DNA from 2 places in the Oceanobacter sp. 5_MG-2023 genome. Region 2 is predicted to be linked to the other one. Evidence: predicted binding sites of a transcription regulator. Region 2 holds the regulator's gene; the other holds the start of a gene.

Region 1 (8,182 bases), on a different contig from region 2:
TGTACTTCTGCGGGTAACTGCGCCGCCAACAAGCGATCGATCACCGGGGTTTCGAGCACCCCCCAACACAGCATTAACAACAGCGGAGGCAAGCAGGTCCAGAGGGCGACCAGCGAACCATAATGGCCAGGCAGTGAATTCAGGGTCACACCAGGAGTGACCAGAGAACGCGCGCGGCGGGCACCACTCACGTATGCGATAACAAATAATACCGCGATGACAAGTAGCAAAATGCTGAAGGTCATAATGACTAGCCTGAACAGAACAAGAAACAGCCGGTGAGTTTACCGGCCGGAGAATACATCCATGTGACACGCAGCAGGGCAGCACCCTGCATTCAGGCTTACTGACCCAGCAGAGTCAGTGCCTTGACATCCGCAGCCATGGCCCGGCGACGGGATTCATCCATCGGAATCATGCCTTTGTCGGCGAGATAGCCATCTTCACCAATGGCACGCGAGGAGGTGAACTCAGCCAGAAATTCTTCAATCCCCGGAATCACCCCTACGTGGGCTTTTTTAACATAAAAGTGCAGTGACCGACTGACCGGATACTCACTACTGGAAATATTGTCGAAGGTTGGTTCAATCCCATCAATCAGGGAGCCCTGAACCTTGTCTTCATTCTGTTCCAGGAAACTGTAGCCAAAAATACCGTAGGAATCCGGGCTGGCCGCCAGTTTCTGAACAATCAGGTTATCGTTTTCACCGGCTTCAACGTAGCCACCATCTTCACGCAGACCGTGGCAAATGGCCTTGTATTTGTCTGGATCGGATTTTTTCAGCGCCTTGATAAACGGGAAGGCAGAACAACCCCCTTCCATCGCCAGCTCCACAAACGCATCACGGGTACCGGATGTCGGTGGCGGCCCCAGTACCTTGATTGGCGTGTTATCCAGAGCAGGATTTATTTGCTGCCAGGTTTTATAAGGGTTGGCGATCAGTTTTTCCGAGCCATTCGCAGCCGGTACCATTTTGGCCAGTGCCAGGAAGATTTCCTTGGTAGAAAAGGAAGCCTGGGCGTGTTCGGCGGCATTGGCAAACACAATACCGTCAAAGCCGATGGTCACTTCAACGATCTCTTTAACGCCATTTTTTGCGCACAGCGCAACCTCGGATGCCTTGATACGGCGCGATGAGTTCGTAATGTCTGGGGTTGTGTCGCCAACACCGCTACAAAACAACTTCAAACCACCACCAGAACCCGTGGATTCAACTTTAGGAGTACGAAACTTGCTCGATTTGCCAAAACGTTCAGCAACAACTGTAGAAAATGGATAAACCGTCGATGAACCGACTATGCTGATGTAATTACGCTCAGCAAAAGCACTTTGGCTGAAAACTGATGCCAATAAAACCACACCGGCAGCGAGAGAATGTTTCATGCGATATCCTTCAATGTGACCTGATGATGTCCAGCAGGCAAATCGTTGTCGAAAGGAGGAATTGTCCCGGAGCTGTGTTACAGCTACGTGACGACCCCTTGTTTATTACAAATATGTTGCATTTTGGTTACAGGGGCCTTTTTTTTACCAGACACCAGAACAGTCATACCCCGGTCGAGGCATTACTTTTGTCGTATTGTCTTAAATATTTTTTGACATCATTGATCTCGAGTGCGTCTGTATTGCCCGCGCTAAAAAAGAAGTAAACTTCCTAAAAATAATTTCAAAATCAGGAATCCCTATGAAAGCCAGACCAAAAGACGATTGTGAGCCGAAACCGGATGGAGAACTGACGTTACGGCTGATCCCGTCAAGAGGTGACACCAATACTCATGGGGATATCAGTGGTGGTTGGGTCGTCGCACAAATGGATCACGCGGCCGAAACCGTTGCCAATCGTCTGGCCCAGGGGCGCATTGCCAATGTGGCGCTGGAATCCGTTGTATTTATGTCTCCGATACGTATCGGAGCGGCGGTGTGTTTTTATACCCGCGTGCTGGAGATCGGCTCATCGTCGATCCGGATTGGCATCGAAGTATGGACCCAGAACCCGAATGAAAACGAGCGCAGAAAGGTCGTGGATGCCGTCTTTGTTTATGTGGCCATTGATGACACCGGGCGTATTCGCCGGGTCCCTCGCTGACCAGGATTCGTCGCTCCTCGATTCCAGAGCAACGTATGCAGCAGCCTGACCGGCCTCGTCACACCAGACCGGTCAGCCGCCAGTTGTATCAGCGTCTACAGCGCCTGTAACTTGGCAAAACTGAGCACCAGCCATTTGCTGCCGACATCTTCAAAGTTCACCTGTACCCGCAACCCCGGCCCCTGGCCTTCGAACTGCATTACCGTGCCCTCCCCAAACATCTCATGGTAGACCCGACTGCTCAGGCCAAAAGGCCAGTCCGCCGATATATCTGCTTGCAGTCTGTGATTCCCCGTTCTTGATCGTCGGGCACTCAGAGGTCGTGATACTGTATTTTTCAAACGCACTTCATCCATCAGTTCTGTCGGGATTTCACGAATAAATCGCGAAGGAGTACTAAAATTTTCTTGCCCATGCAAACGTCGGCTCTCGGCGTATGTGATCACCAACTGATCCATCGCCCGGGTGATACCGACGTAAGCCAGACGCCGTTCTTCTTCCAGTCCATCGGCATCATCCATCGACATCTTGTGAGGAAACAAGCCATCTTCCAGGCCGGTTAATACCACCTGGGGAAACTCCAGTCCTTTGGCAGAGTGCAGCGTCATCATCTGCACCGCATCTTCATGTTCATCCGCCTGCCCCTCTCCGGCATCCAGCGCGGCGCTATCGAGGAACTGCGCCAACAGGCTGATATCCTCATCATCACCACCTTCGAACACCTTGGCGGCATTTACCAGCTCTTCCAGGTTTTCGACTCGGGCCTGGCCTTTCTCACCTTTTTCCTTGCGGTGGTGCTCAATCAGGTTGGTTTGGGCAAGTACCTGCTCCACCAGCTCATGCAATTCAAGGTCGTCAATGCCGACACTCATTTCATCAACCAGCGTCATAAAACCAGCGACAGCCGTACCAGCCCGTTTTGACAGGCCGCCGGCCGCTACCACCGAAGCACAGGCATCCCACAGCGAACAACCCTGATCCCGCGCCACTGAGCGCAAGGTATCGAGGGTTTTTTCGCCGATGGCCCGGGCTGGAATATTAATCACCCGCTCAATGGCTGCATCATCCTGGCGGTTGAGCAGCAAGCGCAGATAGGCCATGGCGTTCTTGATTTCCAGACGCTCGTAAAAACGCTGGCCACCATAGATGCGATACGGAATCCCTGCCCGCAGCATGGCTTCTTCCAGCGTTCTGGATTGCGCATTGGAGCGATAGAGAATGGCCATATCGACCCGGGCACGCCCCTGCTTGGCCCAGACATCCACCAGATCGGCGATATAACGTGCTTCGTCCTGCTCATTAAACGCACGGTACAGACGAATCGGATCACCCTTGGCACCGGTGGTATGTAACTCCTTGCCCAGGCGGCCACTGTTGTTCTTGATGACGGCATTGGCGGCATCCAGAATCGTCGCCGTGGAGCGGTAGTTTTGCTCCAGCTTGATCATTTCTGCACCCGCAAAGTCCTGTTGGAAGTTGCGGATATTGCCCACATTCGCGCCACGCCAGCCGTAAATCGACTGATCGTCATCCCCTACTGCCATAACTGATACGGTGTTACCGGCCAGCAAACGAATCCAGGCATATTGGATATTGTTGGTATCCTGGAATTCGTCCACCAGAATATGGCTGAAGCGTTGCTGGTAATGTTGCAGCAAATCGGGGTTATGCAGCCAGAGCTCGTGGGCACGCAGCAGGATTTCACCAAAATCGACCATGCCATTTTGCTGACAGTTGTCTTCATAGATTTGATAAAACTGCTGCAGGGTGCGAGTAAAGTTATCGGCCGACGGGATAACATGCGCCGCACGACGCCCTTCGTCTTTCTGTTCGTTGATAAACCACTGCAATTGTCTTGGCGGATAACGACTGTCGTCGATGTTGTTGGCTTTCATCAGTCGCTTGATCAGGCGCAACTGGTCATCGCTATCCAGAATCTGGAAGTACTGGGGCAAGCGGGCTTCACGCCAGTGATGCTTCAGCAATCGATGCGCCAGGCCGTGAAAGGTACCGACCCACATGCCACTGGCAGGTACATCCAGCAGTTGCTCCAGCCGGCCACGCATTTCCCTGGCCGCCTTGTTGGTAAAGGTTACCGCCAGCACAGCAAAGGGTGAGACGTTTTCCACCTTGAGCAACCAGGCAATCCGGTGCACCAATACCCGTGTTTTACCCGAGCCGGCACCGGCCAATACCAGCTGGTGAGGAGATTGGGCAGCCACCGCGTTGCGCTGGCCGTCATTTAATTGATCAATTATCAGTGAAGTATCCATGTCGCGAGTTTACCAGATTGCAACCGTCACGGCAGATTCTGATCGACAATCACCCTGTTTATCCGTACAGCGGGAGATTTAACAGGACGATGACAGTGAGGCACTCTATAATCCGTGACCAAATTTTAATTATTCGGACTCATTAGAGTGAGAAATAGCCCGATTCTGGCCGAAATATCCGCAGCTATCCCCAACTTACGTAAATCTGAAGTCAAGGTGGCTGAATACGTACTGCGGTCGCCACAGCAAGTGATGCATATGCGCATCGTCGACCTGGCTCAAGAAGCCCAGGTCAGCGAGCCAACGATTGTGCGCTTTTGCCGGGGCATCGGCTGCAACAGTTTTCAGGAATTCAAGGTGCGAGTGGCTCAGGAAATGGCCATCACCAACAATATTGGTCAATTTGCTATCGCCACAGACGACAGCATCGACAATATTTGCAGCAAGATTGCCGATACCACCATTCAGCGGCTGCATCAGGTCAAATCACAACTGAAACCGGAACAGGTTGGCGTCGCCGCCAATGCCATCAGCATGGCAACCCGAGTCGAATTCTACGGCTATGGTGCCTCCGGTGCGGTAGCGATCGATGCCCAGCACAAGTTTTTCCGTCTTCAGGTGGCCACCGCGGCCTACAGTGACCCGCATATGCAAGCCATGTCTGCGGTCACCCTCGGGCCTGAAGATGTCGCAGTGGCCATTTCCCAAAGTGGTCGCACCAAGGATTTGCTTAACTCGATTGCCCTGGCCCAGCATCATGGCGCCAAGGTAGTGAGCCTGGCACCCGCCAATACTGCGGTCAGCAAACAGGCCGACTATCCGATTCATATCAATATTGAAGAAGATACCGATCAGTTTACGCCAATGACATCCCGCATTGCTCACCTGATGGTGATCGACATGCTGGCGGTTGCTGTTACCCAGCGTCGCGGCCCTGAATTTGCCCGCCACCTCACCAACATCAAGCGCAGCATCAAATCGCTACGATTGGAGCAGGGCAACGAGCCGTTTGATCCCAAAAACATCACCCGCTAGCCTCTCACCTGCCCGCAGCAGCAACCAGGTCATGGAAACATCAATCTGTCTTGTCACTGTCATTGGAATGCAACTTCGAGCATCAAACATCGTCATAGCCAAATCAATCCAAGGAGAGTGACGATGTCAGCAATAACCAAACTTGAATCTCATGAACAGGTTGTGACGTTTGATAGTCAGGGCAAGGTCGTTGTTAACAAGACCAGCAAGGTGTCTTCCAAAGTCATTGCCCGGCGGGCAATTGAAGCCCATAGCGAACGCAAGCATCTGGAACAGGACTTTGACCGCTACTACGACAACCTGCTCGACCTCTAAACTCTTGTTATTTTGCCAGCCCGACCAGTAACACTCTGTCGCTACATTGATCAGTAACCCAAATAACAGACATAAAAAAACCCGGCAAATCATTGCCGGGTTTTTAGCGGGAATCCGTTACCGCAGATTACTGTCTCAGACGAACTTACTTGCCAGTAAATTCAGGGTACGCTTCCATACCACATTCTGAAATATCAACACCTTCGTATTCAGCTTCTTCGCTCACACGCAGACCCATGACGGCTTTGATAGCGCCCCAAGCGATCAGTGATGTGATAAAGACCCAGACGAAGATAGTGATTGCACCCATCAGCTGGCCACCGATAGAAGCGCCGCCATTAGTGAACGGAACAACGATCAGACCAAACAGACCAACAACACCGTGAACAGAGATCGCGCCAACCGGATCATCAATCTTCATTTTGTCGAGAGTCAGGATGGAGACAACAACAATCAGACCACCGATAAAGCCGATGATGGTTGCAGCGAAAGGCGTCGGCGTAGAAGGCTCAGCAGTAATTGCTACCAGGCCAGCCAGTGCACCGTTCAGACACATGGTCAGATCCGCTTTGCGGAACAACACATAAGCCAGCAACAAGGCACCAATCAGACCACCAGCAGCCGCAGCATTTGTGTTAGTGAACACAACAGCAACCGCATTGGCATTGGCGATATCGCCCAGTTTCAGAACAGAACCACCGTTGAAACCGAACCAGCCCATCCACAGGATGAAACAACCCAGTGTAGCCAGTGGCAGGTTAGCGCCAGGGATTGCACGGATTTCACCGTTTGCACCGTACTTGCCTTTACGTGCACCCAGCAGTATCACACCAGCCAGAGCTGCAGCAGCACCTGCCATGTGAACAATACCGGAACCGGCAAAGTCAGAGAAACCGAAGTCATCGCCCAGGCTGAACATACCGAAGACGGACGCACCGCCCCAAGTCCAGCTGCCTTCCATCGGATAGATGAAGCCAGTCATAATGACAGCGAAAACCAAGAAAGCACCCAGCTTCATACGCTCAGCAACCGCACCAGATACAATCGACATGGCGGTAGCTACGAACACAACCTGGAAAAAGAAGTCAGACGCACCGGAGTAGATTGAACCACCCTGGAAACCGTCTTCACGTGCTGCAAAATCACCCAGTACAGCGGCTGTATCGACATCTGCAATACCAGCCAGGAAGTAACCACCGCCGTACATCAATTCATAACCGCAAACCAGATACATGGTACAAGCGATTGCAAACAACGCGATGTTTTTGGTCAGGATTTCAGTTGTGTTTTTGGCACGAACCAGACCTGCTTCCAGCATGGAAAAGCCAGCAGCCATCCACATAACCAACGCGCCACATACCAGGAAATAAAAGGTATCCATGGCGTACTGCAATTCGTAAATATTATTTTCCATTCTAAGCCCCCCGCATCAGGCCAGATTTTATCTATTAGTTAGAACTGAAAAGGATCAGAGCGCGTCAGCACCGGTTTCACCAGTACGAATGCGAACAACCTGCTCCAGAGTTGTAACAAAAATCTTGCCATCGCCAATTTTGCCAGTGTTGGCAGCCTTGGTGATCGCTTCAATAACCTTGTCAGTCAGGTCATCATCAACCGCTACTTCTATTTTTACTTTAGGCAGGAAATCAACCACATACTCGGCACCACGATACAACTCGGTGTGTCCTTTCTGACGACCAAAACCTTTGACTTCGGTAACAGTGATGCCTTGTACGCCGATCTCGGACAATGCTTCACGCACATCGTCCAGCTTGAATGGCTTCACAACAGCAGTAATGAGCTTCATAGAAAACTCCTTTTTGAGCTAAAGGGATGGGAATGGCCTATGCGAGGGCACAGGCCATTGTATGCTTTTTACATCTCGATAGGCAGGCTGTAAGACACAACGTATTTTGCAGACTCATCGATGTGACCGGCTTCATTCATCTCGATGTCCTGATCCAGGATTTTCGAGATAGTGAAAGCAACGGTATCGTTGTAAGCGTAAGTTACGTCAAGGTGCATGAAGTCATTGCCTTTATCGACTTCGCCACCCAGAGAAGCGGAGAAAGACGTGTCAGGAATATCAGCACCTACTACGAAGTAGAAACCATCAGCATCGGAATCGCTGCTTTTATCGAAGCGAATGCTGGCCATGCTGTAAGAGAAGCCCAGAGAGAAGTTGGCAGAATCGTCGAATTGATCGTATTCATCTGTTTCTGGGTACAGGTAAGTTGCGTAACCAATGTCGTAACCCAGATCACCAACGGCACCAGCATAACCAATGTACAGGTCAGTTTCTGTACCCAGGCTGGTATCACCTGAAGAAGTCCAAACACCAGCGTACAAGCCAGACTCGTGGCTGTAATCCAAAGAACCGGAAACAACAGGAGCGCCGCCGCCCAGATCCTGACCGTGCCACAAGTACACGCTGGCCAGATCAACAGATGCAGAGATTTCTGCTTGAGCAGT
Region 2 (8,182 bases):
TGCGGACGGGCAAGAACAGACAAGAATAGTCGCTCATAAACGGCTGGAGGCAACCCCAGGAGGGAGCACGAAGATCGAACAGCAAAGTTCGACGCCACAGAGGATAAAAACAGAGACAGAGACAGAGACAGAGACAGAGACAGAGACAGGATAAACTCTGATCGGCAAGCGCAAGGGCAAGGAACAAACGCCGCTGCCCACTCACCACTCAGGCAAAAACAGTAAAACCGGAGTCTGGCTCCGGCCTAGCGATGAACAATGACGGTTTTTTTCGTCAGCCCGGAATAAACATCAATCGTATGATTCTGCGGTGCTGTCGGCATCCAGACAGCCTGGGTGGCCACCTCTGCCGTCGCCGGATTATGCAGCACCAGACTGACGGTATCCGAATTATTGATCGCCGCCAGCGGATACACCTCTTCCGGCAAGATCGAAATCACCAGCGTGGTATCTCCCTGATACGACAAATGATTGCCCGATTTACCCGCACTTGCCCGCAGCGCTTTCATGGAACCGACCATACGAATATTACTGGCCGCCTTACGCACGCCCTGGGCATTCTTGACCAGCACATCAAAACGGTCTGCAGACTGTATTTGCGAAACCGGGATGGAACCGTGGCTGACGGTCAAGGTATATAAAACACGATTATCCGCCAGTCGTTCCGATAACGTCGGGATATCCGGAGCCGCAAGCTCACCAAAATAAAAAGGCATGCCCGCTTGTTTAGCCACCTTGAGCACCTTGCCGACCACCAGACTGGCATCCAGCGCCTGTCGATCCGTTTTTTCAATTTCGCGCATCGTCAGTGTGTTTTCAGTCACCAGGGTACCGGCGGTCAAGGTCTGGTTAGCCACCAGCACCGTGTGGTAATTCATCTTGTCGATCTGGCGATATCCCAGCACCGCAGTCAGCAACGCTGAAATAGAAAATACCGTCAAACCAACAATGGCACTGCCATTTAATCTGCGTTTCATGATCCATTCCTCCGTAACCACTGAACGAATAAAGGTTCTGACCCATTGGTCAGAACCTGATCAGGCGATCAAGGAGCAGTCAAGGTCCCTGCAACAGCAGCAGAACTGGCACCCAGACTGGCAGCCGTTGCACCACCTTCCAGTGCGGTGGCGGTGACGAAGGTAAACTCGGTATTGTCCCCGGCAATCACATCTGGCGCGTCGCCATAAACCGACCCTTCGACAGCGGCGGTACTTTCGCCATTCACCAGACCATTAAATGCGTAGGTCTGATCCAGGCTGCCAATGGCTTCCGCAACGTCTTCCATTTCTGCTGTCAGTGCATCGCGCATGGTCACCAGACCCACTGTCAAACCGACCACCATGGTAGTCACCAGCAGCACCAGCTCCGAGGTCATAACGAAACCACCCTGTCTGGTTTTATGCGCCGTAATTGAAGTTGTCATAATGTAATCCTCATTGCATTTTAGGTATTTTATAGGCTGTAAAAACGTTCAAGCATTTCATTGTTAACCCCTTGTTTACTCTGCTCTAGCCAGTCGTTAACCGGGGTTACATGGGTATTGCAGCCGTTGTGCCAATTTTTGAAATACCCTTTCCAGCGGCGTATCCGGCGATACAAAAACACCATATTTGCCAGCCCAAAAAACATAAAAACCCTTTATTAATGCGGGTTACAGCGATGCCGGAATATTTTATAAAATATCCTGGCCTGCACCAGAAACCCTGAATATCAGCTCAATAACAAAACGTAATGCCTCTCAATACCTGACTTTGCCATGGCATGACGTTTTTTGATTCGCAAAATGAAAAGTAATTTGGGAATCAGAAACAGCCCAGTGCCGGAACCTCGCAGGCAGTCGATCCGGAAAAGATCAACTACTGTGGGTTTACACAGTGTTTTTTACTGTATATATTCACATCTACTGTACAGATAAACAGATATGGAAACCCTATGATCAAGCTCACCGCCAGACAGCAGCAGGTACTCAACCTGATCAAATCCGCACTGGAAGAAACCGGTTTTCCACCCACTCGTGCAGAAATCGCCAAGGAACTGGGATTCAAATCCCCCAACGCCGCAGAAGAACATCTCAAGGCACTGGCACGCAAAGGCGCAATCGCCATCATGCCCGGTGCCTCCCGGGGTATCCGGATTATCGGCACGGAACCGGAAGGCCTGCCAGTCGTTGGCCGCGTGGCTGCCGGTGAGCCGATCCTTGCCCAGGAACATATCGAGGAATATTGCAGCTTGCCCGCCAATTTCTTCAAGCCAAGTGCCGATTATCTGCTGGAAGTACAAGGCGACAGCATGAAAAACGTCGGGATTTTTAATGGCGACCTGATTGCGGTACACAAGTGTGAAAGCGCCCGTAACGGTCAGATTGTGGTGGCCCGGGTCGAAAACGAAGTCACCGTCAAACGCCTGGAAAAAAATCGTAACAAGGTGCTGTTACACGCCGAAAACGACGCCTACCGACCGATCGAAGTCGATTTGCGTCAGCAGGAATTCAATATCGAAGGTTTGTATGTCGGAGTCATCCGCCGTAATCACTAATCAATCCGCCCAGACAAGACAGCCAGTATCGGTCAGTAGTCATTCACGAGGTTTTGTATGCGCCAACTCAGCTTGCCAGTCGATCGTCAGCCCGTATTGCCGTTTACGAGTATCAACCCGATAACAAGCAAGCCACACGCCTGTGGCAGCCTGACCGAAGTGATTGTCTCTGATGACAGCGCGATCCAGCCGATGCAGCTATTACCCATGCTGGCGCATTGTAATGCCAGTGACCGCTGGCTGATGTGGCTCAGCCCGAACCGGACGCTGAACAAACGATCACTGGCTGATATGAATCTCGACAAGGCACCGGTTATTCATATCGATCTCCAGGCAGATACCCAACAACTGTTGTGCCAACGCATTCTCAACAGTGGTAATAGTCACCTGATTATTGAATGGCAAGGGAATATCAGCCAGCGTGAACGTCGCCGCTTGCATAGTCTGGCACGGCAGAGTGGCAGCCATGTCGTACTGGTACAGGTCCGCCCAAACCTCTGACATACATATAACAGTCACGCATAAAAAACGGGTAGCCAGGCTACCCGTTTTTTCATTACCCAGCGAAGCGTTTAATGCAGCGGATAGCTGTGTTCTTCAACATCAAAGTCATCATCCACATCCATGCCCGACAGCTCGCTGACCTTACGGACACCGGCTTCCAACATCACACGTGCAACATCCATATGGTGCTCACTCAAGCTGGCTTTGGCATCCTCTGAAAAGTGGATTCGCATTAATGCATCACCGTCTTGCTCATCGGCCCGACGTAATGCAACATCCCCATTGGAAAGCTCAATAATCTCGAAAAAGCGTGCCATATATCGTCTCATAAAAAGTGACTGATCAGTCTAACACAGGTGCGACAAACACACGCAGGGCAGAATTTCAGGATTCGCGCTGATTGGCTCGTTGCTCATCGATAAGCTGATGAAAGCAGGCCAGCCAACCGGACACATCCTCTCCATCCCCCGACACCGGATCGTCGGCCGTCGAGGTAATCAGGCGCGTCGCCAACATTGGCTCCACGCCTGATAGCGCTGGCCAACCCAGCTGTTCCACCGCTTGCAAAAAACGGTAAAACCAGCTGAACACGTCTTCGGACAACGCCTGCCACTGGCGCATATCACCCGTCACCAGAGACGTTTGCTGCAACAATTGTGGCAGCGATTCCACTCGGCTGTTCACACCGGCTGCCTGTGCCAACTCATTCAGATAACACCGATAAGCGGCCAACAGCTGCAACAGCGCTGCATCATTTAACCCCTGAGTCAAAGCCTGACCCTGGTTCGCCTCCGCGGCTGCAGGTAATTGCTCCAGCAGCAGCCGGCATTGATACAGGCGCTGATTGGTCTGGCCAACCCAGTTCATGGCGGCCACGGATCAGAAGTCCAGTGTCAGGCCCAAATGCCAGCCATCACCCAACTTGTAGCGTTCATCCATATGTTCGACACGAATACCATTATAACGATAACCAGCATAGACACGGGCGGAAGGAATCACCGCATACTGGGCACGAAAATCACTGTTGATCAGGTTTTCGGCATCACCAAAAGAGACAACAGCAGGCGCATAATAGGCGTAAGCGGCGAAACTGACATCCGGATGAGTTGGAATGGCAGCACGGAAAAAGCCACCAACACCCAGAGCTGCGCCATCGTAGTGATCACTTTCAAAAGCAAAGGCCTTGGCACCCACTCCGATATACAGATTACCGTGCGGCTTGCGCAAATCGACAACATGTACACCGGCACCCAGCATATTGCCATCGTCCATATCGTGCAGGGCCGACAGGTTCATATGCAAGCCTGAGCTTGCCTGCGTACCATCATAAGCAATACGGACAGCATCATTGGCGAGACTGAGATCCAGAGCGCCACCCGCCTGGGCACTCATTGCCAGGCATGACAGTGCAGAAGCAGCCATAACCCGACGAACAGCCAGAGTCATTCCTTTCATAATTCCCCCAAAAACAGTAAACCCCGGCCAGCAGAACTGCGGCCGGGGCATCAAATAACAAGTGCGGGCATATTAGCAGTGCCCGGCAATCGGTAACATGCACAGATTACAAAAACTGACGCTAATTTGAAGCAGTTCGCCACCCGCCAACACGGGTGGCGCACGCGCTTTACTTCATCAGATCCAGCAGCAGTTTGTTCAGTTTACCTACGTATTCCGCCGGATTTTTCAACTGGCTGCCTTCGGCCAACTGCGCCTGGGCATGGATCAGACCAGCCAGTTCAGCAAAACGGTCTTCATCCTGTTCATGATCCAGACGCTCGATCAGCGGATGCGTCGGGTTGATTTCCAGCGTAATCTCCGGCTCTGGCATCGACTGACCAGCGGCTTCCAGCATGCGCCGCATATGGCCACCCATATCAAACTGGCCGACCACCAGACAGGCGGGAGAATCGGTCAACCGTGAGGTGACTCGTACATCCTTGACATCCGGCAGTACTTTTTCCAACCGCTCAGTCAGGCTTTTATGGCTTTCCTGCAGGGTTTCCTGTTGTTTCTTTTCATCTTCATCAGCGAGTTCATCAAGGTCCAGTTCACCTTTGGTGATGTCCTGGAATGACTTGCCATCAAAGGCATTCAGATGACCAACCATCCACTCATCCACACGATCGGTCAGCAACAGGACCTCGATACCTTTTTTGCGGAAATATTCGATGTGTGGGCTACCCATGGCAGCCGCGTGGGATTCGGCGGTGATGTAGTAGATTTTTGTCTGGCCTTCATGCATACGCGCGACATAATCCGCCAGGCTAACGGTCTGGGCTTCGCCTTCGCTGGTCGAAGTGGCAAAGCGGAACAAGGCGGCAATTTTTTCCTTGTTGCCATTGTCTTCCGCTGGGCCTTCTTTTAATACGTCACCAAATTCGTTCCAGAAGGTCTGGTATTTTTCGCTGTCGTTTTTCGCCAGTTTGGTCAAGGTATCGAGGATACGTTTGACCAGTGCCGAACGCATGCTGTCGACCTGCTTGTCTTGTTGCAGGATCTCACGAGAGACGTTCAGTGACAGGTCGTTGGAGTCCAGCACCCCTTTTACAAAACGCAGGTACAGCGGCAGGAACTGCTCGGCATCGTCCATAATAAAGACGCGTTGCACATACAGCTTCAGGCCCCGGGCACTGTCGCGGTTCCACATGTCGAACGGTGCCTTGGAGGGAATATACAGCAGACTGGTGTAATCCAGTTTGCCTTCCACCCGGTTGTGCATCCAGGTCAGTGGCTCATTCCAGTCATGGGAAATGTGTTTGTAGAACTCCTGATACTCTTCATCCGTCAATTCTGAACGGGAGCGGGTCCACATGGCTTTGGCCTGGTTAACCGCTTCAGGTGCCTTGCTGGCTTCGCTGTCTTCAGCCTCGTCATCGGGACTGATTTCTGGTGGCAAGAAAACCGGTACCGCAATATGGTCAGAATACTTTTTGATCAGTGAGCGCAGACGGTAGTTATCAGCAAACTCAGCTTCATCGGCTTTCAGATGCAGGATGATTTTTGTACCGCGTTCAGGCTTGTCGATTGGCTCCAGCGAGAAATCGCCTTCACCGGCGGATTCCCACCGAACCCCCTGGTCCGCTGCTTCTCCGGCACGACGGGTTTCCACCACGACATTGTCGGCCACAATAAAGGCAGAGTAGAAACCGACACCAAACTGGCCGATCAGCTGGGAATCCTGTTTTTGATCACCAGTCAGGTTGCCAAGAAACTCGGCGGTACCTGATTTGGCAATGGTACCCAGATGATTGATAACATCATCCCGGTTCATACCAATGCCGTTATCGGTAATGGTCAGGGTGCGCGCATCGGCATCAAAATCGATATGCACCGCCAGTTCACTCTGGCCTTCAAACAGAGCGTCGTTTTGTAACGCTTCAAAACGCAATTTGTCGCAAGCATCCGACGCATTGGAAATCAATTCACGCAGGAAAATTTCCTTGTTGGAATACAAGGAGTGAATCATCAAATGCAACAGTTGTTTTACTTCGGTTTTAAAACCAAGCGTTTCTTTGCTAGCTACGGTCATGCCTGTCTCCTGTCTCAGTACACCCGCGGTGTACTCCGTTACCTGTATCAAAAAACCGGCGACCACTCACAATACGAGTGGTCGCTACATGTCATGGCTACAAGGTGGGGACAGCCCATCGCTTTTCAAGCCCAAAGAGACATCTATCAACGCCAGTGTCAGAAAATACCATGCCAACAGGCGATATAAAGGCAGTTCAGTGTTTGCAAATCGTACAGATCCGGGGTGACAGGTGTTGTGATTTCCGTATTTTCAAGGTTTCTACTCCCTCACCAAAACGCTCTCTTCGAGGCGGAAACCAGCACTGCAATTGTTGTAACCGGTCTTCCAGTCCATCATCATCAGCCAGTGCGGTCACAATAGCAGCAGAACGAATCCCGCTGGCAGCAACCGGCTGAATCGTCTCAGTGGTAATACCACCAATACAGGTCAGGGCAACCGCATCACTGCGTCGCACCCAACGGCTCAAGGTATCGCACCCCAGCGGAGGATACTTGAGTGTTTTGGAAAGTGGCTTGAACACCGGGCCAAAAGCAATATACGACGGCTGATAACGCAACGCGTGAAGTATTTCCCACTCGCTATGAGTACTGATCCCCAGCATCAATCCCGCTTCGGACAGGGCCACCAGGTCGGCTTCCAACAAATCTTCCTGCCCCAGATGTACCCCATCGGCCTTCAGTTCCAGTGCCAGTTGCCAGTCGTCATTGATAAACAGTGGCACACCGGCATGGCGACATAACCGAATGGCTTCCCAGGTTTCGTCACGATAGTCCGGGCCAGGGTTTTTGACCCGCCATTGCAGGCTGTCGATCCCCAGTTTCAGCAACCGCCGTAAATGTGCCAGATTATCAACCAGGCCATACAGTCCCAGGCTATGTGGTAACGCCGGGAAGGTTCGGGAAAAAAACATCCGGTCAGATGTCAATGAAGCACTGCTGGTAAGCGGTAACAGTTCCAGCCCCAGCTGGGCGAAGGCGAGCTGACGCACATCCGCGGCGTGCAGCTGATGATAGCCAGAAGCACGCTGGCTGGACGCCGCCAGGCTGGCCAGGGTATTCGCCACCGCCAGCACCACACTGTCATAACGACGTAATCCGGAAGCCAGTCCGGCAGCCAGAGCCGCAGCCAGATGACAACCGGTGCCATGGGCTGACCAGGGCAAGCGGTAATGCATCAACATAAATGACGGTGCCAGTCGCTGCTCCGGGTCCAGCGCCTGGATATCGATGCCCGCCGCGGCTTCCTGTTCGCTGTCCGGGCCGATATACCAGTCAACCAGAATATTTTCTCCCTGACGGCAGTGCTGTCCCTCATCGCTTTTCAAATCCAGTTGCAGCGCCGTAATACCTGTCACCAGAACGGCCCCGGCACCAGCCGCCAACAGGGTCTGGGCGGCCGTAAAAATCCCCTGCCGATGAATATCCGAATCACCGGTCAGCCGTAATAACTCCGTTACATTGGGCGTAATCACATCGGTCAGCTTCAATAACCCGGCGTATTCATCCAGGCAATGCCAACTGGCCAGACCGCCTCCGGTTGCCCCCAGCACCGGGTCCCAGATAATCGGAACCCCACGCTGTTTCAGCAGTTGTAGCCGTTGTAACAGCCAAC

What was found. The regulator LexA, encoded in region 2, represses DNA repair genes until DNA is damaged. The targets are predictions, from matches to a motif close to TACTGTNTANNTANACAGTA.
Region 1: a site for LexA is predicted at 4,413-4,432, ahead of uvrD (DNA helicase II). Genes of this name have one in related genera too.

What each region holds. Positions count from the first base shown of each region.
Region 1 is NZ_JAUORS010000024.1:35,291-43,472, forward strand. It holds gene pstC (phosphate ABC transporter permease subunit PstC) at 1-245, opposite strand, end outside; gene Q4551_RS14090 (substrate-binding domain-containing protein) at 344-1,384, opposite strand; gene Q4551_RS14095 (acyl-CoA thioesterase) at 1,686-2,087, shown strand; gene uvrD (DNA helicase II) at 2,183-4,360, opposite strand; gene Q4551_RS14105 (MurR/RpiR family transcriptional regulator) at 4,508-5,395, shown strand; gene Q4551_RS14110 (PA3496 family putative envelope integrity protein) at 5,519-5,710, shown strand; gene Q4551_RS14115 (ammonium transporter) at 5,856-7,124, opposite strand; gene glnK (P-II family nitrogen regulator) at 7,179-7,517, opposite strand; gene Q4551_RS14125 (TorF family putative porin) at 7,586-8,182, opposite strand, start outside.
Region 2 is NZ_JAUORS010000004.1:49,315-57,496, reverse strand. It holds gene Q4551_RS04200 (SAF domain-containing protein) at 246-977, opposite strand; gene Q4551_RS04195 (hypothetical protein) at 1,046-1,423, opposite strand; gene lexA (transcriptional repressor LexA) at 1,933-2,535, shown strand; gene Q4551_RS04185 (cell division inhibitor SulA) at 2,593-3,036, shown strand; gene Q4551_RS04180 (hypothetical protein) at 3,108-3,356, opposite strand; gene Q4551_RS04175 (DUF6586 family protein) at 3,424-3,906, opposite strand; gene Q4551_RS04170 (YfaZ family outer membrane protein) at 3,919-4,494, opposite strand; gene htpG (molecular chaperone HtpG) at 4,664-6,568, opposite strand; gene Q4551_RS04160 (thiamine phosphate synthase) at 6,765-8,182, opposite strand, start outside.